DNA from 4 places in the Streptomyces sp. NPDC002125 genome. Region 1 is predicted to be linked to each of the others. Evidence: riboswitches for the same ligand, from Rfam matches in the RefSeq annotation. Region 1 holds a riboswitch; each other region holds the start of a gene.
The links. A riboswitch is a leader RNA that binds a small molecule or an ion and turns the genes downstream of it on or off. The one in region 1 is predicted to bind cobalamin.

Region 1 (5,551 bases):
ACCGCGGAGAGCACCTGCATGGAGTTCGGGCAGGCGGTCATCGAGGACCACACGGGGCGGGCCTTCGTGACGCTGGACGAACTGCAGGACACGGAGCCCGATCCCATCGCCACCAGCGAGGCGGGGATGCTGACCCACCTCGTGGACGAGCACGGCGAACTCGTCCCGCTGCTGCTGCGCCTCGTGCAGCCGCAGCCGGGCAAAGGCGTCCTGCGTGTGCACCCGCTGGCCATGGACCGGTACGGCGTGACGCTGCGCCTGGAGTACCCCGGCAGCCACCGCGACGTCCGGCTGCCGTTCGCGAAGGCCGTGACCCGGATCGACCAGGCGGGCCCTCAGATCCACGCCATGCTGGCCGCCGCCCGCCGCGCCTCCCACCGCAACCAGCTGCTGGCCTGAACCAGCCGGAGCGCGCGGCCCCCGGGTCCCACGGGCTCGTGGGGGCCGGCGGCTCCCGGCACGGGCACGGCAGGCTCCCCGGGATGCCGTCCACCACGGCCCGGAGAAACAGACGGACCGTCAGCACAAGAGTTGGCTTCAGGCCAAGTGCGCCCCGGAGGCGATCACCCGCGAATCATGCATGATCGACGGCATTTGCCCCCTCTACGAGGCCAAATGGCGCCGCCGCACGGCGAACCCGTTACTCGGTGGATACCCGTGCGTAAGCCCAACCCGGCTCAAATCGGCCGTAGCCGCTGCTCGTACGCCTTGCTAACTTCCCGGTCCCAGAGGCAGTGAGACGTACGTGTGAAAGGGAAGCACATGACCTCCCCGGCTCCAGCGCCCAAGATCCCTCAGCTGTGGGTTCCCCTTCCCTCGGGTATCCACCCGCAGTGGCGTGAGATCGACGCCAACTCGGCTGCCTGGCTCGACCGTTACGGCCTCTACTCCGACCCGGCGCAACGCGAGCGGCTGACGCGCATAGCCGTGGGCGAGATCACGAGCCGGGGAGCGCCCGACGGACGGCTCGCGCCCCTCCAGTGGACCGCCGACTTCCTGATGTGGCTCTTCGCGTTCGACGACGAGTACTGCGACGAGGGGCCGGTCGCGATGTCTCCCGACGCCACCCTGCTGATGATCACCAAGCTCCAGCGGATCATCGACGTCCCTTGGACCGCCGCCACCGACGACAACTACAGCGCCGCGCTGCACGAGCTGCGCATGCGGCTCGACGGACTGACGACTCCGGTGCAGACCGCCCGCTGGGCCGCCAGCTTCCGGGCGTACCTCCAGGGTCAGGTCTGGATGGCCGCCAACAGTGCCTACGGACGGATACCCACGCTCTCCGACCATCTGGCGGTCCGGCTGGACTCCTCCGGGGTCAAGATCTTCTCGACGCTCAGCGAGATCATCCACGGGTACGACCTCCCCGCGGCGGACTACGAGCGCCATGACGTACGGGCGTTCGTCGAGGTCTTCGCCGCGATCATCGGCTGGTCCAACGACCTGGTCTCCTACCACAAGGAGCGCGAACGGAGCCACGAGGGATTCGGGAACATCGTCGACCTGATCGCCCACGAGCGGAACTGCCCGCTCGACGAGGCGGTGGCCGAGGCCGCCACCATGCACACCAGCGCCATGACCCTCTACCTCCGGCTCCGCGACCAGATCCTGGCCGCCGCCGGCCCGGAGCTCCGCCGGTGGATCACGGGCTGCGACTCCTGGATCCGTGCCGACTACGACTGGTCGCTCACGACCAACCGGTACGTCAATCCGGAGAACCCCGCCGACCTGCCGTCCGGCTCCGCGGCGGCCCCGCTGCGCGCGGCGGCGGACAAGCCGCTGCCGATCGACAGCATCGCCTGGTGGTGGACCCATCTGAAGGACTGAGACTGCCGGGAGACGCTTCGGGGAGCGGCGCGCGCCGCTCCCCGGTCCGTCGGCGCGCCCTCAGGTCTGGGGACGGCTGCCGTGGTTCGCGCCGTTCTTGCGGCGGGCCTTCTTCTTACGACGTCGCTTCGAGGACATCGATCCCTCCTCATCCTGTAGTTTCTGCACACTTTCAACCGAAATGTCACTTCCGGCAACCACAGTGCCCCTTACCCGTCGGCGCGGCGGTAAACACCAGGTCCGGCCGCATCCGGGTGGCGTGCGCCACGGCGCCGGGGAGGGCCGGCGGAGCACGACGGGCCGACGGGCGTCCGGGGCCGGCGTCAGTGCCCGGCGGAGACCTTCACCAGCACGACCGCGACCCCGATCGCCGCGTCGGCCACGCCCGCCAGCACCGCCGTGAACACACCGCCTCCCAGGCGCACTCCACCCACGCAGCCCCAGAGGAAGAGCGAGACGACGCCCAGGACGGCCGCCGTCATCAGCGCGGTGGACAGATACAGGACGTCCAGGGCGGCGAGGGCGATCATCACGGACGGGCTCACCGCGCACGACAGCAGAGGGCTGCTGACGTAGAGCATGCGGCGCAACTCGTGCCCCCTGGCGAAGTGCCGGTGGACCGTGCGGTGGGCCTGCTGGTCGGCCACGAGCGCCGCGAGCCACAGCCCCAGTGCGGTCGTCAGGACCGTGGCCAGGGCGCCTGCGGCACCGGCGTTGCTCAGGGACAGGCCCACCACCACGGCGATCATCGTGATCGTCGCGTAGATGCGCTCCTTGAGCCGGCCCGCCATCACGTCGGCCGCCTTCTCCTGCGGCACTCCTGATCGCCCGTCCTCCGACATCCGGTCTCCCTCACCGCGCGTACGTCACGCGACCCCGTTCCGGCACCTTCCGGCGCCGTGGCCGCGGCCCTCAGCATGCCTGGCCGGCCACCGTGATCCCGGAACCGTCCCCGGCGGGCCGCACGGGGAGTCACGCAGGGCGCGCGCGGGTGGGCCCGCTTGTCACCGTCCCCGGCCTGGGGCTAGTGTCGCCACGCCTTGGTGAACGGGAAATCGGTGCGATACCGGTGCGGCCCTCGCCACTGTGATCGGGAAGTCCGGCTCCGGCCCTCACGGGCAGCCACTGGGTCCTCGGACCCGGGAAGGCGGAGCACGGGCGGTGTCACCCGTAAGCCAGGAGACCGGCCAAGGCACTTCAACCATCCACGAGGTGCTGGAGAGGGTCTGCTGAGCCATGCACATAGCCGAGGGTTTTCTGCCTCCGGCGCACGCGATCGCCTGGGGTGTCGCGTCCGCGCCGTTCGTCGTCCACGGAGTCCGTTCACTCACCCGTGAGGTCCGGGAGAACCCCGAGAGCACACTGCTCCTCGGGGCCGCCGGGGCCTTCACGTTCGTCCTGTCCGCGCTGAAGCTCCCTTCGGTGACGGGGAGTTGCTCGCATCCCACCGGCACCGGGCTGGGAGCGATCCTGTTCCGCCCGCCGATCATGGCGGTCCTGGGCACCATCACCCTGCTGTTCCAGGCCCTGTTGCTGGCCCACGGCGGCCTGACCACGCTCGGCGCCAACGTCTTCTCGATGGCGATCGTCGGGCCCTGGGCCGGATACGCGCTCTACCGAGTGCTGCGCAGGAGCGGCGTGCCGCTGATGGCCGCGGTGTTCTTCGGAGCGTTCGCCGCCGACCTGTCCACCTACTGCGTCACCAGCGTGCAGCTGGCGCTCGCCTTCCCGGACCCGGGCAGCGGTTTCCTGGGCGCGCTCGGCAAGTTCGGCTCCATCTTCGCGGTCACCCAGATCCCACTGGCGGTGAGCGAGGGGCTGCTCACCGTGCTGGTGATGCGGCTGCTCGTGCAGTCCAGTAAGGGCGAGCTGACGAGGCTCGGCGTGTTCCTCAGCGGGAAGCGGGCCGGCACGAAGACGGCGGAGAAGACCGGGGCGGTGGCGTGATGAACAGGAACGCGAAGATCAACGGTCTGCTGCTGCTCGTGGTGGCCGCGCTGGCCGTCCTGCCTCTGGCCCTCGGCCTCGGCGACGACGAGAAGGAGCCGTTCGCCGGCGCCGACGCCCAGGCCGAGACGGCGATCACCGAGATCGATCCCGGCTACGAACCCTGGTTCTCCCCGCTGTACGAACCGCCTTCCGGGGAGATCGAGTCGGCCCTGTTCGCCCTCCAGGCCGCGCTCGGCGCGGGCGTCCTCGCGTACTACTTCGGCCTGCGGCGCGGACGCCGCCAGGGCGAACTGCTCGCCACGGCACGGCTCGATGCCGCGGGCACCGGAAGCGGCGCCGGGCAGTCCCCGGCGCGGGGGGCCTGAGGGCGGGTGCTGCCGATCGACGCGGCGGCGCACAGCAGTCACTGGCGCCGCCGCCATCCCCTGGACAAGGCCGTGCTCGGCCTCGGTTTCACGGTGCTGGCGATCTCGCTGCCGCCCTGGCCCGGAGCCGCCCTCGTCCTCGTCACCGCGCTCGCCGTGCTGCTCGGCCCGGCGGGCGTGCCCGTGCGCCGGCTGTGGCGGGCCTACCGGGTGCCGCTGGGCTTCTGTGTCACCGGGGCCGCCACCCTCCTCGTCCAGGTCGGCGGCCCCGGGGGGCTCGTCTCCCTGGCCGACGGCGGTCCCGTACGCGCCGGGGAGCTGCTGCTGCGCACCTCGGCCGCTTCGCTCGGTGTCCTGCTGTTCGCCTTCACCACCCCGATGTCCGACCTGCTGCCCCGTCTGGTCCGGGCGGGGGTGCCCGCGCCGGTGGTGGACGTCGCCCTGGTGACGTACCGGATGAGTTTCCTGCTGCTCGACTCGATGCGCCGGATCAGGCAGGCGCAGGCCGCCCGGCTCGGGCACACCGGCCGGGCCGCTGCCTGGCGGTCCCTGGCCGGGCTCGGCGCCACCGCGTTCGTCAGGGCTTTTGACCGCGCGGCCCGGCTCCAGGCGGGGCTCGCCGGACGCGGTTACGACGGCACCTTGCGTGTCCTGGTGCCCGAGGCCCGCGTCTCCGTCAGGTTCACGGCCGTGAGCGTCACGCTGCTCGCGGCGCTCGCCGCCCTGACCTTCGTCCTTGAGAGGCCGCTGTCATGAGCGACTCCGTACTCCTCGCCCTGCGGGGCGCTTCCTTCGCCTACGAGGACGGGCCCGAGGTGCTGGGCGGCCTCGACTTCGACGTACGCGAGGGCCGTGCTCTCGCCCTGCTCGGCCGCAACGGCAGTGGCAAGACCACGCTGATGCGGCTGCTCAGCGGCGGACTGCGCCCGCGCGAGGGCCGGTTGACGGTCCAGGGGGGCCCGGCCACCTACGACCGCAAAGGGCTGACCCGGCTGCGGACGACGGTACAGCTGGTCGTGCAGGACCCGGACGACCAGCTGTTCGCCGCTTCCGTCGCGCAGGACCTGTCGTTCGGGCCGCTGAATCTGGGGCTGCCCGACACGGAGGTCCGGGGCAGGGTGGACGAGGCGCTCGCCGCCCTCGACATCGGGCACCTGGCCGACCGTCCGACCCATCTCCTCTCCTACGGACAGCGCAAGCGGACCGCCATCGCGGGGGCGGTCGCGATGCGCCCTCGCGTGCTGATCCTCGACGAGCCGACCGCCGGGCTCGACCCGGACGGCCAGGAGCGGCTGCTCGACACCCTCGGCTCGCTCCGCGCGAGCGGCACGACCGTGGTGATGGCCACGCACGACGTCGATCTCGCCCTGCGCTGGGCCGACGACTGCGCGGTCCTCACCCCGGGA
Region 2 (5,551 bases), on a different contig from region 1:
CTCGGCGATGTCGTCGCCCGCGGTGCGCATGGCGCTGGTGCCCCACAGGGAGAGGCCGACCGAGGTGGGCCACTCGCCGTTGTCCGCGCGGTAGCGCTCCAGGAGCGAGTCGGCGAGGGCCTGGCCGGTCTCCCAGGCCAGGCGGGACGGTACGGCCTTCGGGTCGACGGAGTAGAAGTTGCGGCCGGTCGGCAGGACGTTGACCAGGCCGCGCAGCGGGGAACCGGAGGGGCCCGCCGGGACGAAGCCGCCGTCCAGCGCGTGGACGGTGTGGGCGAGCTCGTCGGTCGTCGCGGCGAGGCGGGGCACGACCTCGGTGGCGGCGAAGGCGAGGATGTCGGCGACGGCCCGCGGGTGTCCCTCGGCGACACCGGCGACGGCCGCCGGATCCCAGTCCGCGTCCTCCATCGCCTGGACCAGGGCCCGGGCCTTCTCCTCGGTCTCGTCGGCCGCGGTGCGGGTGGCCGCCGACTCGTCCAGGCCGAGCGCCTCGCGCAGGCCCGGCAGCGAGGAGGTGCCGCCCCAGATCTGGCGGGCGCGCAGGACGGCGAGGACCAGGTTGACGCGGTCCTTCCCGGCCGGGGCGCCGCCCAGGACGTGCAGGCCGTCGCGGATCTGGACGTCCTTGATCTCACAGAGCCAGCCGTCGAGATGCATGATGAACTCGTCGAAGCCCTCGTCCTCCGGCCTGTCCTCCAGGCCCAGGTCGTGGTCGAGCTTCGCGGCCTGGATCAGGGTCCAGATCTGGGCGCGGACGGCGGGCAGCTTGGCCGGGTCCATCGCGGCGATCTGGGCGTGCTCGTCCAGGAGCTGTTCGAGGCGGGCGATGTCGCCGTAGCTGTCGGCCCGCGCCATCGGCGGCACGAGGTGGTCGACGAGCGTGGCGTGCACCCGGCGCTTGGCCTGGGTGCCCTCGCCCGGGTCGTTGACCAGGAACGGATAGACCAGCGGCAGATCGCCCAGCGCGGCGTCGGGGCCGCAGGCGGCGGAGAGGCCGGCGTTCTTGCCGGGCAGCCACTCCAGGTTGCCGTGCTTGCCGAGGTGGATCATCGCGTCCGCGCCGAAGCCGTTGTCGTCGGCGGAGGCGGCGATCCAGCGGTAGGCGGCCAAGTAGTGGTGCGAGGGCGGCAGATCGGGATCGTGGTAGATCGCGATCGGGTTCTCGCCGAAGCCGCGCGGCGGCTGGATGAGGATCAGCAGATTGCCGCGCCGCAGGGCGGCGAGCACGATGTCGCCCTCCGGATTGCGGGACCGGTCGACGAACATCTCGCCGGGCGCCGGGCCCCAGTGCTCCTCCACGGCCTCACGCAGCTCGGCGGGCAGCGTGGCGAACCAGCGGCGGTAGTCGGCGGCGGGGATGCGGACCGGGTTCTGGGCCAGCTGCTCCTCGGTCAGCCACTCCTGGTCGTGGCCGCCGGCCTCGATCAGCGCGTAGATCAGCTCGTCGCCGTCGCCGGAGACCAGGCCCGGGATCTCCTCCTCCGGGCCGAAGTCGTAGCCCTCCTCGCGCAGCCTGCGCAGCAGGGCGACGGCGCTCGCGGGGGTGTCGAGGCCGACCGCGTTGCCGATGCGGGAGTGCTTGGTCGGGTACGCCGACAGGACGAGCGCGATCCGCTTCTCGGCGGCAGGGATGTGGCGGAGCCTGGCGTGCCGTACGGCGATACCGGCGACCCGGGCGGCACGCTCGGGGTCGGCGACGTAGGCGGGCAGGCCGTCCTCGTCGATCTCCTTGAAGGAGAACGGCACGGTGATCAGGCGGCCGTCGAACTCCGGCACGGCGATCTGCGTGGCGGCGTCCAGCGGGGAGACGCCCTCGTCGTTCTCCTCCCACGCGGCGCGCGGGCTGGTGAGGCAGAGCGCCTGGAGGACCGGGACGTCGAGGCCGGTGAGCGCGCCCGCGTCCCAGGACTCGTCGTCGCCGCCGGCCGAGGCGGTGGCGGGCTTGGTGCCGCCCGCCGCGAGCACGGTGGTCACGATGGCGTCTGCGGCGCGGAGTTCGTCGATGAGCTCGGGTTCGGGCGTGCGGAGCGAGGCGACGTACAGCGGCAGGGGGCGGGCGCCCGCGTCCTCCACGGCGGTGCAGAGCGCCTCGACGAACGCGGTGTTCCCGCTCATGTGGTGGGCGCGGTAGTAGAGCACCGCCACGGTCGGGCCCGTGACGTCCCGGGCGTTCCGCTCCAGCGGGCCCCAGGCGGGGGCCGGGGCGGGCGGCTCGAAGCCGTGGCCGGTGAGGAGCACGGTGTCGGAGAGGAAGCGGGCGAGCTGCTCCAGGTTGGCCGGACCGCCGTGCGCGAGGTAGGCGTGCGCCTCGGCGGCGATGCCGATGGGCACAGTGGAGGCGGCCATCAGCTGCGCGTCGGGGGCCTGTTCACCGGTGAGCACGACAACGGGGCGGCCGGTGGCCAGCACCTGGTCGAGCCCGTCCTGCCAGGCGCGGACACCACCGAGGAGGCGTACGACGACGAGGTCCGTGCCGTCCAGCAGCTGGGGGAGGTCGTCGAGCGGAAGCCGGGAAGGGTTGGCGTAGCGGTAGCTGACCGGACCCTGCGAGGCGCGCGCGCTCAGCAGGTCGGTGTCGGACGTCGACAGGAGCAGGATCATGCGGCGTCAGCCCTTCCTCGGGGTGTCCACGCCCCGGGCGGTGTGTCGGACGGCTGGAGTTCCTGACTCGCACGGCCGGGGGCCGGGCTCACAGTGGCGGGACCGCGCCGGAATCTCACCGGGCTTCCTCCGTGTCGCCGTCTGGCGATGGCGGACCGAACGGACCGCCGCTAGGCATCCTAGGCCGGGGGTGGGGGGTCCTGACCAGACGGCCCCCGACCCCGGCCGGGGGCGGGCCGGGTGTCCCGTAGGTCACAGTGACCGTAGGGGCCTGCCCCGGTCACGGTGGGTATGCTCGCCGCCATGTCCGCCTCCCCCCTTCCGTCCCGGTCTCCGGGCGACGCATGCGCCCGGAGCAGCGGTGACGCCTGCCCCGGCGCACTGCGGCTGCACCGGGCGGACGACGGTGCGCTGGCGCGGATACGCATACCGGGCGGGGTGCTGACGCCCCGTCAGGCAGCGGTGCTGGGGCAGACCGCCGAGCGTTTCGGTGACGGTGAGTTGCACCTCACCTCCCGTGGGAACGTCCAGCTGCGGGGGCTCGCCCCGGACTGCGGCGCGGAGCTGGCCGGGGCCCTGGAAGAGGCCGGACTGCTGCCCTCCGCACGCCATGAACGGGTGCGCAACGTGGTCGCGTCCCCGCTCTCCGGGCTCGACGGCCTCGGGGCCACCGATGTCAGGCCCTGGCTGACCGGACTCGACCGCCTGCTGTGCGCGAGCGAGAGCGCGACGGCGCTCTCCGGACGCTTTCTGTTCGCCCTCGACGACGGCCGCGGCGACGTGGACGCCCTCGGGGCCGACCTCACACTTCTGGGCCTCGCCGACGGCGGCGGCCTGCTGCGCGTCGGGCACGGTGACGCCATGCGGCCTGTCGGGCACGGTGATGCCGTGCTGCCTGTCGGGCCCGGTGGTGCCATGCTGCGCGTCGGGCACGGTGATGCCGTGCTGCGCGTCCCGGCCGCCGACGGTCCCCGCGCGGCGCTCCTCGCCGCCGAAGCCTTCCTGGACACGGCGCGCGAGAGCGGCGCCTGGCGGGTGAAGGACCTGCCGGACGACGCCGCGACGGCGCTGCCCGGCGAGGTCGGGCGACGGCTCGCGCAGGCCGGGATCACCTGCGTACCGGAGGTCCTTCCGCGCCCCCTCGAAGCCCTGCCCCCGGCTCACTGCCGTATCCCGGACGGCGGCGGCGAGGCCGCGCTGTCGGTCGGTGTACCGCTCGGGCGGCTGGACCCGGGGCAGTGGCGGCTCCTGTCCGGCGCCGGGGAACTCCGGCTCACCCCCTGGCGCGGAGCGGTCGTCACCGGCATCGCGCCCCACCGCGCGGACGGACTGCTGCGGGAACTCTCCGAAGCCGGCCTGATCACCGGCCCCGGCTCCCCGTGGTCCGGTGTCGGGGCCTGCATCGGACAGCCCGGCTGCGCGAAGTCGCTGTCCGACGTGCGGGCCGACGCGGGGGCCGCCGTCGGCCCCGTCGGACTGCTCCCTGTGTACTGGTCCGGGTGCGAACGCCGGTGCGGCCATCCGCACGGGGAGTGGATCGACGTGGTCGCCACCCCCCGGGGGCACCGGATCTCCCATGTACGGGGAGAGCGGAGCACCGGGGCGGCAACGGTCCTGGACGACCCGGCCGCGCTCGCCGCGACGGTCGCCTCGGCCCGGGGCACGCGCACCTGACCACCGGCAGCAACCCCCTGTTCGGTATTCGATCTGTTCCATGTCCGACATTCGACGAAGAAGGCGACAGCACTGTGCATCAGTACGAGAAGGACGGACCGGCGATCTACCGCCAGTCCTTCGCCACCATCCGCGCGGAGGCGGATCTGGCAGGGCTGCCCGCCGACGTGAGCCAGGTCGCGGTCCGCATGATCCACGCCTGCGGCATGGTCGACCTCGTACGCGATCTCGCCTTCTCGCCGAACGCCGTGGCCGACGCCCGCGCGGCCCTGCGGGCCGGGGCGCCCATCCTCTGCGACGTGGCGATGGTCGCCAGCGGTGTCACCCGCAAGCGTCTGCCCGCGGACAACGACGTGGTCTGCACCCTGTCCGACCCCGCCGTCCCCGAACTGGCCGCGAAGCTCGGCACCACCCGCAGCGCCGCCGCCCTGGAACTGTGGCGGGACCGGATGGAGGGTGCGGTCGTCGCCGTCGGCAACGCGCCCACCGCGCTCTTCCGGCTGCTGGAGATGATCGAGGAGGGTGCCCCGCGCCCCGCCGCCGTCATCGGTGTGCCCGTCGGATTCATCGGTGCCGCCGAGTCCAAGGAGGCGCTGGCCGCGCATCCGTCCGGGCTGGAGCACCTCGTCGTGCGGGGCAGGCGCGGTGGCAGCGCCATCGCGGCCGCGGCCCTCAACGCGATCGCCAGCGAGGAGGAGTGAGCGTGCCGGAGCAGCAGCACACCGGGAACCCCGGGCCGGACGCGGGCGCGGGGCGGCTGTACGGGGTCGGGCTCGGCCCGGGCGACCCGGCCCTGATGACCGTGCGCGCGGTGCAGATCATCGGCGAAGCCGATGTCGTCGCCTACCACTCCGCCCGGCACGGCCGCTCCATCGCCCGCTCGATCGCCGCGCAGTACCTCCGCCCCGACCACATCGAGGAGGCGCTGGTCTACCCGGTCACCACGGAGACCACGGACCACCCCGGCGGCTACCGGGGCGCGTTGGACGACTTCTACACCGAGGCCGCCGCCCGTCTCGCGGCCCACCTCGACGCCGGGCGCACCGTTGCCGTGCTCGCCGAGGGCGACCCGCTCTTCTACGGCTCGTACCAGCACATGCACAAGCGCCTCGCGGACCGTTACGACACCGAGGTCATCCCCGGTGTCACCTCCGTCAGCGCCGCCGCCGCCCGGCTCGGCACCCCGCTCGTCGAGGCCGAGGAGGTGCTGACGATCCTTCCCGGCACCCTGCCGGAGGAGGAGCTGACGGCACGTCTCGCCGCCACGGACTCCGCT
Region 3 (5,551 bases), on a different contig from region 1:
GCGCTCGAAGAAGTTGGTCAGCTCCTGCACCCCCTGGAGCTCCATGAACGAGAACGGGTTCTCGGAGCCGTAGAGCGGCGGGAAGCCGAGCCGGGTGAGCCGCTGGTCGGCGACGCACTCCAGATACTGGCGCATCGACTCGGTGTTCATCCCCGGCAGGCCCTCGCCGCACAGATCGCGGCCGAACTGCAGCTCCGCCTCGACGGCCTCCTTCAGCATGTCGGTGACCTGCTGCTGGAGGGCGTCGTCGAAGAGGTCCGGCTCCTCCTTGCGGACGGTGTCCACGACCTCGAACGCGAAGTTCATGTGCATCGTCTCGTCACGGAACACCCAGTTGGTGCCCGTGGCGAGGCCGTGCAGCAGACCGCGCGAGCGGAACCAGTAGACGTAGGCGAACGCGCCGTAGAAGAACAGCCCCTCGATGCACGCGGCGAAGCAGATCAGATTGAGCAGGAAGCGGCGGCGGTCGGCCTTCGTCTCCAGCCGCTCGATCTTCTCGACCGAGTCCATCCACCGGAAGCAGAACTGAGCCTTCTCGCGGATCGAGGGGATCTCCTCGACCGCGTCGAAGGCCGCCGCGCGGTCCTCCGGGTCGGGCAGATAGGTGTCGAGCAGCGTCAGATAGAACTGGACGTGCACGGCCTCCTCGAACAGCTGGCGCGACAGGTACAGCCGCGCCTCGGGGGAGTTGATGTGCTTGTAGAGCGTCAGCACCAGGTTGTTGGAGACGATCGAGTCCCCCGTCGCGAAGAACGCGACCAGCCGGCCGATCATGTGCTGCTCGCCCGGCGACAGCTTGGCGAGGTCGGCGACGTCCGAGTGGAGGTCGACCTCCTCGACGGTCCAGGTGTTCTTGATCGCGTCCCGGTAGCGCTCGTAGAAGTCCGGGTAGCGCATGGGGCGCAGGGTCAGCTCGAAGCCCGGGTCGAGCAGGTTCTTGTTCTCGGTGGTGCTCATTACTGGCAGGCCTCGCAGGACTCGGGGTTTTCGAGGGAGCAGGCGATCGCGTCCGCGTCGGGAGCGGCTGCCTGCTGCACGGGAATCGGAGCGGCGGCGACGGCCGTCCCGGACGCCGCGCGGGCGATCCGGGTCGCCGGGCGCGAACGCAGGTAGTACGTCGTCTTCAGCCCCTGCTTCCAGGCGTACGCGTACATCGAGGAGAGCTTGCCGATCGTCGGCGTCTCCAGGAACAGGTTCAGCGACTGGCTCTGGTCGAGGAACGGCGTACGGGCCGCCGCCATGTCGATCAGACCGCGCTGCGGGATCTCCCACGCCGTGCGGTACAGCGCCCGCACGTCCTCGGGGATCCAGGCGAAGCCCTGCACGGAGCCGCTCGCCTCGCGCAGTGCCTCGCGGGTCCGGGCGTCCCAGACGCCGAGCTTCTTCAGCTCGTCCACCAGGTAGGCGTTGACCTGGAGGAACTCACCGCTGAGCGTCTCGCGCTTGAAGAGGTTGGAGACCTGCGGCTCGATGCACTCGTAGACCCCGGCGATCGAGGCGATCGTCGCCGTCGGCGCGATGGCGAGCAGCAGCGAGTTGCGCATCCCGCTCTTCGCGATCCGGGCGCGCAGGGCGTCCCAGCGCTCCGGCCAGTTCAGCTCGGTGGCGTAGTGGTCGGGGTGCAGCACGCCCCGGGCGGCGCGGGTCTCGGACCAGGCGGGCAGCGGGCCGGACCTCTCGGCCAGGCCGCAGGAGGCCTCGTAGGCGGCGAGCATGATGCGCTCGGAGATCTTCGTGGAGAGCGCGCGGGCCTCGGGGGAGTCGAAGGGCAGCCGCAGCTGGAAGAAGACGTCCTGGAGGCCCATCGCGCCGAGACCCACCGGCCGCCAGCGGGCGTTGGAACGCCCGGCCTGCTCGGTCGGGTAGAAGTTGATGTCCACGACACGGTCCAGGAAGGTCACCGCCGTACGCACGGTGGCGTCCAGCCGCTCCCAGTCGATGGTGCCGTCGGCGACGAACGCGCCGAGGTTGACCGACCCCAGGTTGCAGACAGCCGTCTCACCGTCGTCGGTGACCTCCAGGATCTCGGTGCAGAGGTTCGAGGAGTGGACGACCCTGCCCGGCTCGGCGGTCTGGTTCGCCGTGCGGTTGGACGCGTCCTTGAACGTCATCCAGCCCTGGCCGGTCTGCGCGAGGGTGCGCATCATGCGCCCGTAGAGCTCACGGGCCGGCATGGTCTTGCGGGCCAGCCCCTTGGCCTCGGCGGCGCGGTACGCGGCGTCGAACTCGTCGCCCCACAGGTCCACCAGCTCGGGGGCGTCCGCCGGGGAGAACAGCGACCACTCGGTGTCCGCGTCGACCCGGCGCATGAACTCGTCCGGGATCCAGTGCGCCAGGTTGAGGTTGTGCGTACGCCGCTGGTCCTCACCGGTGTTGTCGCGCAGCTCCAGGAACTCCTCGATGTCCGCGTGCCAGGTCTCCAGATAGACCGCGGCGGCACCCTTGCGCCGGCCCCCCTGGTTGACCGCCGCGACCGAGGCGTCGAGCGTCTTCAGGAACGGCACGATGCCGTTGGAGTGCCCGTTCGTCCCCCGGATGAGTGAACCGCGCGCGCGGATACGGGAGTAGGAGAGGCCGATACCGCCCGCGTGCTTGGAGAGGCGCGCCACCTGGTGGTAGCGGTCGTAGATGGAGTCGAGCTCGTCCAGCGGTGAGTCCAGCAGATAGCAGGAGGACATCTGCGGGTGCCGGGTGCCGGAGTTGAAGAGGGTGGGGGAGGAGGGCAGATAGTCCAGCCGGCTCATCAGGCCGTACAGCGCGGCGACCTCCTCCAGGGCGCGCTCGGAGGTGTCCTCGGCGAGCCCGGCGGCGACGCGCAGCATGAAGTGCTGCGGGGTCTCGACGACCTCGCGGGTGAGCGGGTGGCGCAGCAGATAGCGGCTGTACAGCGTCCGCAGCCCGAAGTAGCCGAAGCGGTCGTCGGCCCCGTCGGCGAGCGCCTGCCCGACCAGCGCGTCCAGAGCGTCTGCGTGCAGCGCGACGAACTCCGCCGTACGGTCCGCGATCAGGCCCTCGCGGTGTCCGGTGGCGACCGAGGCCGAGAAGGAGACCGCCCCCTGTCCGGCCGCCTCGTCCGCGATGGTGCGGGTGAGGAGCCGCGCGGCGAGCCGGGAGTAGGCCGGGTCCTCGGAGATCAGGCCGGCGGCGGCCTCGGTGGCCAGCGAGCGCAGCTCGGCCTCGTCCGCCCGCGCGCTCCGGCCGCGCAGCGCGGCGGCGGCGACCCGTCCGGGGTCGGTGTCGGGCAGATCGGCGGTGAGACCGGTCAGGGTCCGCAGCAGGGCGGTCCCGGGGGCGTCGGCCGCAAGGCCTTCGGATTCCTCGGCCGAAACCGGATCGGCTGGCGCGATGGTCACTGGGGCTATCCCTCGCTCGGCTCTGGGCCTGCGGGAGCGGGGCAGCCGGGGCACGACCGAGCCCGCGAAAGGGCAGCACGGCGTGCACGGCGTCCACCGGCCCTCCGCGGGGCCCGGACGTCTCGGCGTCCGGTTCGGTCGAGCCGGACGCGCTGTCGACAGGTCTTCGGACTTCGGGTGCGCCGAAGCACACCGATCACACCGTTGCGGGACAGTTCCGGATTCGCACCGGATTCCCCTGCGGCGACAGCGAGGTCGAGCATACATGTGGGGGCTGCCTGCTGAGGCAGCCCCCACATGTTGTGTCGCGGAGGAGTCAGAGAGCCAGGCGGTACGTCAGCAGCCGGAGGGCGGGCAGCGGGTTCCAGTCCCGCTCCGGGGTCCGTACGAAGCCGAGGCGCTCATAGATCCGGTGGGCGCCACGCATGGCCGGCTGCGTCGACAGGACGATCCCGGAGCACCCTCCGGCGGCACTCGCCCGGTCCACGCACGCCCGTACGAGCGCCTCGCCCGCGCCCCGTCCACGAGCCTCCGGGGATACGGCGAGCATCCGGAACTCGGCCTCGTCCGCGGCGGCGACGTCCGCCCACGGGCCGCCGGACGCGACGTAGGTGACGCCGCCCAGCAGCCGGCCGTCGCCGTCGACCGCGACCAGCACCTCGGTCTCGGCCGCTCGCTGCCCGACGGCGCGGAGCTTCTCCAGATAGGGGTCGTCGGCGCCGAGGTCCAGGAGCCCGTCCCTGAGATACGCCTCGGCGGTGATCCCGGCCAGGGCCTCGTACTGCGCGGGCCGGATCCGCCTGATCGATAGGTCCATGGGCGCAGTCTGCCGCAGCCGGACGAGGGGACGCCTCCCTGTTTCCGGGGGCACGAACGACGCCGTCCCGGCAGGGTGGACCCTGCCGGGACGGCGTCGCCCTCCTGGTGCCCGCGGGGGTCAGTGACCGCCCGGGGCACCCACCGTGGCGGGCGGGAGCTTCTCCTGGACGCCGGGGTCGCCCACGTCCGCGGTGTAGTCGGACGGGGACGTCTCGTCGATGCCCGCCGGGGCCTTCACCGCGTTGAGGACGAAGGTCAGCACGACCACGACGAGGACGTTCAGCACGAACGCGGTGAGACCGATGTAGCCGATCTCGCCGATGCCCGGGATCTCCTTCGAGGACCCGCCGAAGTGCTTCTGGGTCGGGCTGGCGACACCGTACGCGGCCACCGTGCCGTAGATCATGCCGACCGCCCAGCCGGCGATCAGGGCCCAGCGGTGGAACCACCGGGTGAACAGGCCGCCCACCAGGGCGGGCATCGTCTGGAGGATCCAGATGCCGCCCAGCAGCTGGAAGTTGATCGCGACCGTCTTGTCCATGGTGAGGACGAAAGCGAGCGCGCCGACCTTCACCAGCAGCGAGACCAGCTTGGAGACCTTGGTCTCCTGGGCCGGGGTCGCGTCGGGCTTGATGAAGTCCTTGTAGATGTTGCGGGTGAAGAGGTTCGCCGCGGCGATCGACATGATCGCGGCCGGCACCAGCGCGCCGATACCGATCGCGGCGAAGGCCACACCCGCGAACCAGTCCGGGAACATGTTCTCGAACAGCTGCGGGATCGCGAGCTGTCCGTTGTCCACCTTGATCCCGGCGGCGATCGCCATGAAGCCGAGCAGGGCCAGCAGACCCAGCATCAGCGAGTACAGCGGCAGGATCGTCGTGTTGCGCCGGATCACCTCACGGCTGCGGCTGGAGAGCGTCGCCGTGATCGAGTGCGGATACATGAAGAGGGCCAGTGCCGAGCCCAGTGCCAGGGTGGCGTACACCCACTGGCCGGAGGCGCCCGGCGCGAGTCCGGCCACGGGTTTGCCCGCCGCCTCGTTCGCCGCCGAGAACTTCTCGTTCGCCGCGGCGAAGATGTTGTCGAAGCCGCCCAGCTTTATCGGGATGTAGATGATCGCCACCGCGATGACGAGGTAGATCAGGCCGTCCTTGACGAACGCGATCAGCGCCGGCGCACGCAGGCCCGAGGAGTAGGTGTACGCCGCGAGGACCGCGAACGCGATCAGCAGCGGCAGGTCCTTGATGAACCAGTGCGTGGTCTCGCCGCCGCCGACTCCCATGACGTCCAGCACGGCCTGGATGCCGACCAGCTGGAGCGCGATGTACGGCATCGTGGCGAGGATGCCCGTGAGGGCGACCGCCAGCGAGAGCCCCTTC
Region 4 (5,551 bases), on a different contig from region 1:
CAGGCTGCCGAGGTTGACGCGTTCCAGCCGGCGCACGACGGTGTCGGCGGAGACGGCGGACGCGCCGGGCCCGTGCGGCTGCTGCTCGGCCACCGGGCCGACGACCGCGTGGACGTCGCGGCCCGTCAGTCCGTACGTGCCGGGGCGCAGCGCGGGGAACGAGCGGGTCAGGGTGACCTGGCCGGCCGCGGTGGCGTGCACGGTGAGGCGGCGGTCGCCGGGGAAGGGCCGTGGCGAGGGCGCCCCGAGGGCGGCGTCGCTGGCGTAGCGGCCGGCGGCGACCGCTGCCGCGCCGACGCCGAGGATCGTGGTGACGGCTGCTGCCGCCGCGGTTGCCGGGCGCACGGCTCCAGTGTCCTGGGGAGGGGCACGGGCTGCCAGTGGGCCGCGTCCGTACGGTGCGCGGCGCCGGGCTCGGCCGGGCCGGCCGTGGTGCGCGCAGGGCTCGGCCGGGCTGGCCCTGGTGCGCGCAGGGCTCGGCCGGACCGGCCCCGGTGCGCGCGCAGGGCTCAGCCGGGCTGGCCGTACCCCTTCAGGGCCTCCTGGGCCTCCGTGAACTCGGCGGGTGAGAGAAGGGTGGGGCTCAGGCCCGGCACGGAGCTCGCGGTGAGCCAGAGCCTGCACATCCATTCGAGCTGGGCGGTCCGGTCGTAGGCCTCGTCGAGGGTGTCCCCGTAGGTGACGGTGCCGTGGTTGCGGAGCAGGCAGCCGGTGCGGTCGCGCAGGGCGGCCAGCATGGTGTCGGCGAGCTCCTGGGTCCCGTAGCGGGCGTAGGGGGCGGTGCGGACGGGGCCTCCGAGCAGGGCGGCGGCGTAGTGGACGAGCGGGACCTCGGTGACGAGGGTGGAGACGGCCGTGGCGTGGACGGCGTGGGTGTGGACGACGGCCCGGGCCCCGGTGTTGCGGTAGACGGCCAGGTGGAGCGGGAGTTCGCTGGTCGGGAGCAGCTCTCCCAGCACCTGGCGGCCTTCGAGGTCGACGCCGACGGCGTCCCCCGGGCCCAGCCGGTCGTAGGGCACGCCGGTGGGGGTCACCAGCACGGTGTCGCCGACGCGGGCCGACACATTGCCCGAGGTGCCGACGACCAGACCCTCCGCCCGTGTCCTGCGGGCCGTCCCCACGACGTCGTGCCACGCCCGGGCGATCTCGTCCTGGTCTCCGTCGCTCATGCGGGCGATCCTAGGGCTGTCCTGTGACCCCCGGCGGGACAGCCCCGGGGGCGCGGTGATCCGGCGATCAGGTGATCAGGTGACCGAGGTCTCTTCGGCGGGGGGTGCCTGGCGGGCCACGGGTCCGGGTCCTGCCCCACCGGCCAGTCGCCGCACCGGCGCGGGCCCGCCGGGGCGCTCAGGAGACTCACAAGCGGAATGCGCATACACGGTTGGGGTCACCACGCCGCCCTGCTCAGTTCACCTTCCGTTCATCCAGGTTGCTTACGTTCCACGTGCCAATGACGTCGAACGATTGCCTGGGTAAATGGAACACATCACGCTGCTGCTCGCGATTGTGGTCGTGACAGCTCTCGTGTTCGATTTCACGAACGGTTTCCACGACACCGCCAACGCGATGGCCACCACCATCTCGACCGGCGCTCTCAAGCCCAAGACCGCGGTGGCCATGTCCGCCGTTCTCAACCTGGTCGGCGCGTTCCTGTCCGTGGAGGTCGCCAAGACGATCTCCGGCGGGATCATCAACGAGGACGGCCTCAGAACCGAGGTCATCTTCGCCGCACTCGTCGGCGCCATCCTGTGGAATCTCCTGACCTGGCTGGTCGGCCTCCCCTCCAGCTCCTCCCACGCACTCTTCGGCGGCCTCATCGGCGCCGCGGTCATGTCGGCCGGCTGGTCCTCGATCAACGGCGGCACCGTCGTCACGAAGGTCCTGCTGCCCGCGATCGCCGCCCCGCTCGTGGCCGGTCTGGCCGCGCTGCTGGCCACGAAGCTGACGTACCGCATCAACCGGAAGATCACCGACCCCGCGCAGCTGAAGTCGACCGCCAAGGGCTACCGCGCAGGTCAGATCGCGTCGGCGGGCCTCGTCTCGCTCGCCCACGGCACCAACGACGCGCAGAAGACCATGGGCATCATCACCCTGGCGCTGGTCACCGGCGGTGTCCTCGCCCCCGGCTCCAACCCGCCGGTCTGGGTCATCGCCTCCGCCGGTATCGCCATCGCGCTGGGCACCTACCTCGGCGGCTGGCGCATCATCCGCACCATGGGCAGCGGCCTGACCGACCTGCGCCCGCCGCAGGGCTTCGCGGCCCAGACCAGTGCGGCCACGGTCATCCTGGCCTCGTCGCACCTCGGCTTCTCCCTCTCGACCACCCAGTCCTGCTCCGGCGCGGTCATGGGCGCGGGCCTCGGACGCAAGGGGGGCGTGGTCCGCTGGTCCACCGCCACCCGGATGTTCGTCGCCTGGGGCCTGACGCTGCCGGCCGCCGGTCTGGTCGGCGCGGGCGCCGAGTTCCTGACCAAGCAGGGCCCCTGGGGTGTCGCGGTCGTCGCCGTCCTCCTCGTCGCGGGCTCCGGTGCCATCTGGCTGCTGTCGCGCCGCAAGCCGGTCGACCACACCAACGTCAACGCGACCGGGGACGAGCCCGCGGGCGTCGTCACGACCGCCATCGCGGCCGTCAGCCCGCCGCCCGTCGGCTCGGGTGTCGCGGACCTCAAGACCACCATCCACGCCCCGGCCACGACGGCCGAGACTCCGGCCGACCCGGCCCGGCCGGCCAAGGTGTAAGGACAGATCCGCATGAACATCGACTGGGCAGCCCTCGCCTCCGTCTTCGGCGTCAGCCTCGTGGTCACCGTCGCGCTGGTCGGCCTCTTCACCCTCGGCATCACGGGTCTCGCCAAGCTGGCGTCGCCGGCGCAAGGGGGCGGTTCCGCCGTCCTGGCGCGCACCGGCGCGTACGCCTGCTTCGCGCTGTGCGTGGCGGCGGTCGCGTACGGGATCTATCTGATCGTCGCCTGATCCACCGAACGGACACGCACACCGGGCCGGACACACCTCGTGTCCGGCCCGGTGTGCGTCTCAGCACACTGAAGCCCCGCAGGTCAACGGCAGGTTGACTGGTGTTCGCGGGGCATGGTGGACTGCCGGAGCCATTGAGGCCGGCCGGCCCACCCCCCGTGTGCCGGCCGGCCTTACGGCGACAGGAGAGGAAGCCGGTGCGAATCCGGCGCGGTCCCGCCACTGTCACCGGGGAGCAGCCTCCACACGGAAGTCACGGTCCGCCACCGCGGACTGGAAGGCCGGAGGACCTGCGGATCCGGAAGCCAGGAGACTCTCGTCGCCGGTCACGTCGAACCAGGGCGCGGACCCTGAGTGAGGACATACGCCATGTCTGGCTGCCCTGCGTCGGTCACCCCACCGCCACCCGCTGCGAAGGTCCTTCGAGGCGCGACGGCCGGCTGAGCGCGTGCGAGCCGACCGCATCTTCGTTTACGGCGCCGCCGCCGGCCTGATCGGCGACCTGCTGTTCGGCGATCCCCGGCGGGGCCATCCCGTCGCCGCCTTCGGGCGGGCCGCCGCGGCTGCCGAGAGCCGGCTGTGGCGCGACCACCGCGGCTGGGGCGCCCTGCACACGCTCGTCTGCGCCGGGGGCGCCGCGGGCGCTGCCGCCCTTGCCTCCCGTGCCGTGCGCGACCGTCCGGCCGCGGCCGTGGCGCTGACCGCCGCCGCCACCTGGTCCGTCGTCGGGGGTACGTCGCTGGGCCGCGAGGCCCGCGCCATCGGCGGGGCGCTGGCCGCCGGGGACATCGAGAAGGCCCGGGAGCGGCTGCCGCATCTGTGCGGCCGCGATCCGCAGGCCCTGGACGGGCACCAGATCGCCCGGGCGGTGGTGGAGTCCGTCGCCGAGAACACGTCGGACGCCGTCGTGGGGGCTCTGGTGTGGGGTGCGCTCGGCGGCGTACCCGGGCTGGTCGCCTTCCGGGCGGTCAACACGCTCGACGCCATGGTCGGGCACAAGTCGCCCCGCTACCGGCGCTACGGCTGGGCGTCGGCCCGGCTCGACGACCTCGCGGGCTGGCCCGGGGCCCGGCTCACCGCCGTGCTCGCCGTGGCCGCCGGGGGCCGCCCGCGCGAGGCGGTCCGGGCCTGGCGGGCCGACGCGGACCGGCATCCGAGCCCCAACGCGGGCCCGGTGGAGGCCGCGTTCGCGGGTGCGCTCGGCGTACGGCTGGGCGGCACCCTGGCGTACGGCGGGCGGGTCGAGCACCGGCCCGTGCTCAACGGGGAGGCCGGCCGCGAGGTGCGGGTCGAGGACATCGAACGCGCGGTGCGGCTGTCGCGCCGGGTGAGTGTGCTGGCCCTCGCCGTGTGTGCGGCGGGGCGGTCGGCCATGGGGCGGAGGGTCGGATGAGCGGCGGGCTGCTGGTGGCCGGCACCACTTCGGACGCGGGCAAGAGCGTCGTCACGGCCGGCATCTGCCGGTGGCTGGTGCGCCGGGGGGTGAAGGTCGCGCCGTTCAAGGCGCAGAACATGTCGCTGAACTCGTTCGTCACCCGCGAGGGGGCCGAGATCGGCCGCGCGCAGGCGATGCAGGCCCAGGCGGCCCGGGTGGAGCCGTCGGCGCTGATGAACCCGGTGCTGCTCAAGCCCGGAGGTGACCGCTCCAGCCAGGTCGTCCTGATGGGGAAGCCGGTCGGCGAGATGAGTGCGCGCGGCTATCACGGGGGGCGCCAGGAGGCGCTGCTGGGGACGGTCACGGACTGTCTGGAGCAGCTGCGGGGCACGTACGACGCCGTGATCTGCGAGGGGGCGGGCAGTCCGGCCGAGATCAATCTGCGGCGTACCGACATCGTGAACATGGGCATCGCGCGGGCCGCGCGCTTCCCCGTGCTGGTGGTCGGGGACATCGACAGGGGCGGGGTCTTCGCGTCGTTCTTCGGCACGACGGCGCTGCTGAGCCCCGAGGACCAGGCGCTGATCGCCGGGTACCTCGTCAACAAGTTCCGCGGTGACGTGTCGCTGCTGGAGCCCGGCCTCGACATGCTGCTCGGGCTCACCGGGCGGCGGACGTACGGGGTGCTGCCGTACGCCCACGGGCTGGGCATCGACGAGGAGGACGGGCTGCGCGTCTCGATGCGCGGGACCGTGCGGGAGTCGGTCGTGGCCCCGCCGCACGGCGAGGACGTGCTGCGGGTCGCGGTGTGCGCCGTACCGCTGATGTCGAACTTCACCGATGTGGACGCCCTGGCGGCCGAGCCGGGTGTGGTGGTGCGGTTCGTGGACCGGGCGGAGGAGCTCGCCGACGCGGACCTCGTGATCGTGCCCGGGACGCGCGGCACCGTGAAGGCGCTGGCGTGGCTGCGGGAGCGGGGCCTCGCCGGCGCGCTGGCGCGGCGGGCGGCGGCGGGGCGGCCGGTGCTGGGCATCTGCGGCGGGTTCCAGGTGCTCGGTGAGTGGATCGAGGACGAGGTGGAGTCGCGGGCCGGACTGGTCGAGGGGCTGGGACTGCTGCCCGTACGCGTCCGCTTCGGCCGGGAGAAGGTCCTGGAGAGGCCCGTCGGTTCGGCGCTGGGGGAACCGGTGGAGGGCTACGAGA

Region 2: it holds a riboswitch for cobalamin, as region 1 does, so the genes downstream of both, cobN (cobaltochelatase subunit CobN) here and ACWCQM_RS34890 (energy-coupling factor ABC transporter permease) in region 1, are expected to answer to the same signal.
Region 3: it holds a riboswitch for cobalamin, as region 1 does, so the genes downstream of both, ACWCQM_RS02620 (ribonucleoside-diphosphate reductase subunit alpha) here and ACWCQM_RS34890 (energy-coupling factor ABC transporter permease) in region 1, are expected to answer to the same signal.
Region 4: it holds a riboswitch for cobalamin, as region 1 does, so the genes downstream of both, ACWCQM_RS29050 (cobalamin biosynthesis protein) here and ACWCQM_RS34890 (energy-coupling factor ABC transporter permease) in region 1, are expected to answer to the same signal.

The regions. Positions count from the first base shown of each region.
Region 1 covers NZ_JBSFDD010000031.1:27,570-33,120, forward strand. Annotated here, with positions in the region: gene ACWCQM_RS34870 (DUF2470 domain-containing protein) at 1-399, shown strand, start outside; gene ACWCQM_RS34875 (terpene synthase family protein) at 763-1,830, shown strand; gene ACWCQM_RS34880 (50S ribosomal protein bL37) at 1,891-1,968, opposite strand; gene ACWCQM_RS34885 (hypothetical protein) at 2,154-2,672, opposite strand; cobalamin riboswitch at 2,855-3,036, shown strand; gene ACWCQM_RS34890 (energy-coupling factor ABC transporter permease) at 3,067-3,777, shown strand; gene ACWCQM_RS34895 (energy-coupling factor ABC transporter substrate-binding protein) at 3,777-4,145, shown strand; gene cbiQ (cobalt ECF transporter T component CbiQ) at 4,152-4,901, shown strand; gene ACWCQM_RS34905 (energy-coupling factor ABC transporter ATP-binding protein) at 4,898-5,551, shown strand, end outside.
Region 2 covers NZ_JBSFDD010000003.1:78,549-84,099, forward strand. Annotated here, with positions in the region: gene cobN (cobaltochelatase subunit CobN) at 1-2,601, opposite strand, end outside; cobalamin riboswitch at 2,636-2,776, opposite strand; gene ACWCQM_RS06175 (cobalamin biosynthesis protein CobG) at 2,893-4,275, shown strand; gene ACWCQM_RS06180 (precorrin-8X methylmutase) at 4,350-4,976, shown strand; gene ACWCQM_RS06185 (precorrin-2 C(20)-methyltransferase) at 4,973-5,551, shown strand, end outside.
Region 3 covers NZ_JBSFDD010000001.1:599,496-605,046, reverse strand. Annotated here, with positions in the region: gene ACWCQM_RS02625 (ribonucleotide-diphosphate reductase subunit beta) at 1-957, opposite strand, end outside; gene ACWCQM_RS02620 (ribonucleoside-diphosphate reductase subunit alpha) at 957-3,353, opposite strand; cobalamin riboswitch at 3,494-3,616, opposite strand; gene ACWCQM_RS02615 (GNAT family N-acetyltransferase) at 3,670-4,170, opposite strand; gene mctP (monocarboxylate uptake permease MctP) at 4,291-5,551, opposite strand, start outside.
Region 4 covers NZ_JBSFDD010000021.1:25,410-30,960, forward strand. Annotated here, with positions in the region: gene ACWCQM_RS29030 (alpha/beta hydrolase family protein) at 1-345, opposite strand, end outside; gene ACWCQM_RS29035 (class II aldolase/adducin family protein) at 510-1,169, opposite strand; gene ACWCQM_RS29040 (anion permease) at 1,477-2,739, shown strand; gene ACWCQM_RS29045 (hypothetical protein) at 2,752-2,973, shown strand; cobalamin riboswitch at 3,161-3,289, shown strand; gene ACWCQM_RS29050 (cobalamin biosynthesis protein) at 3,422-4,366, shown strand; gene ACWCQM_RS29055 (cobyric acid synthase) at 4,363-5,551, shown strand, end outside.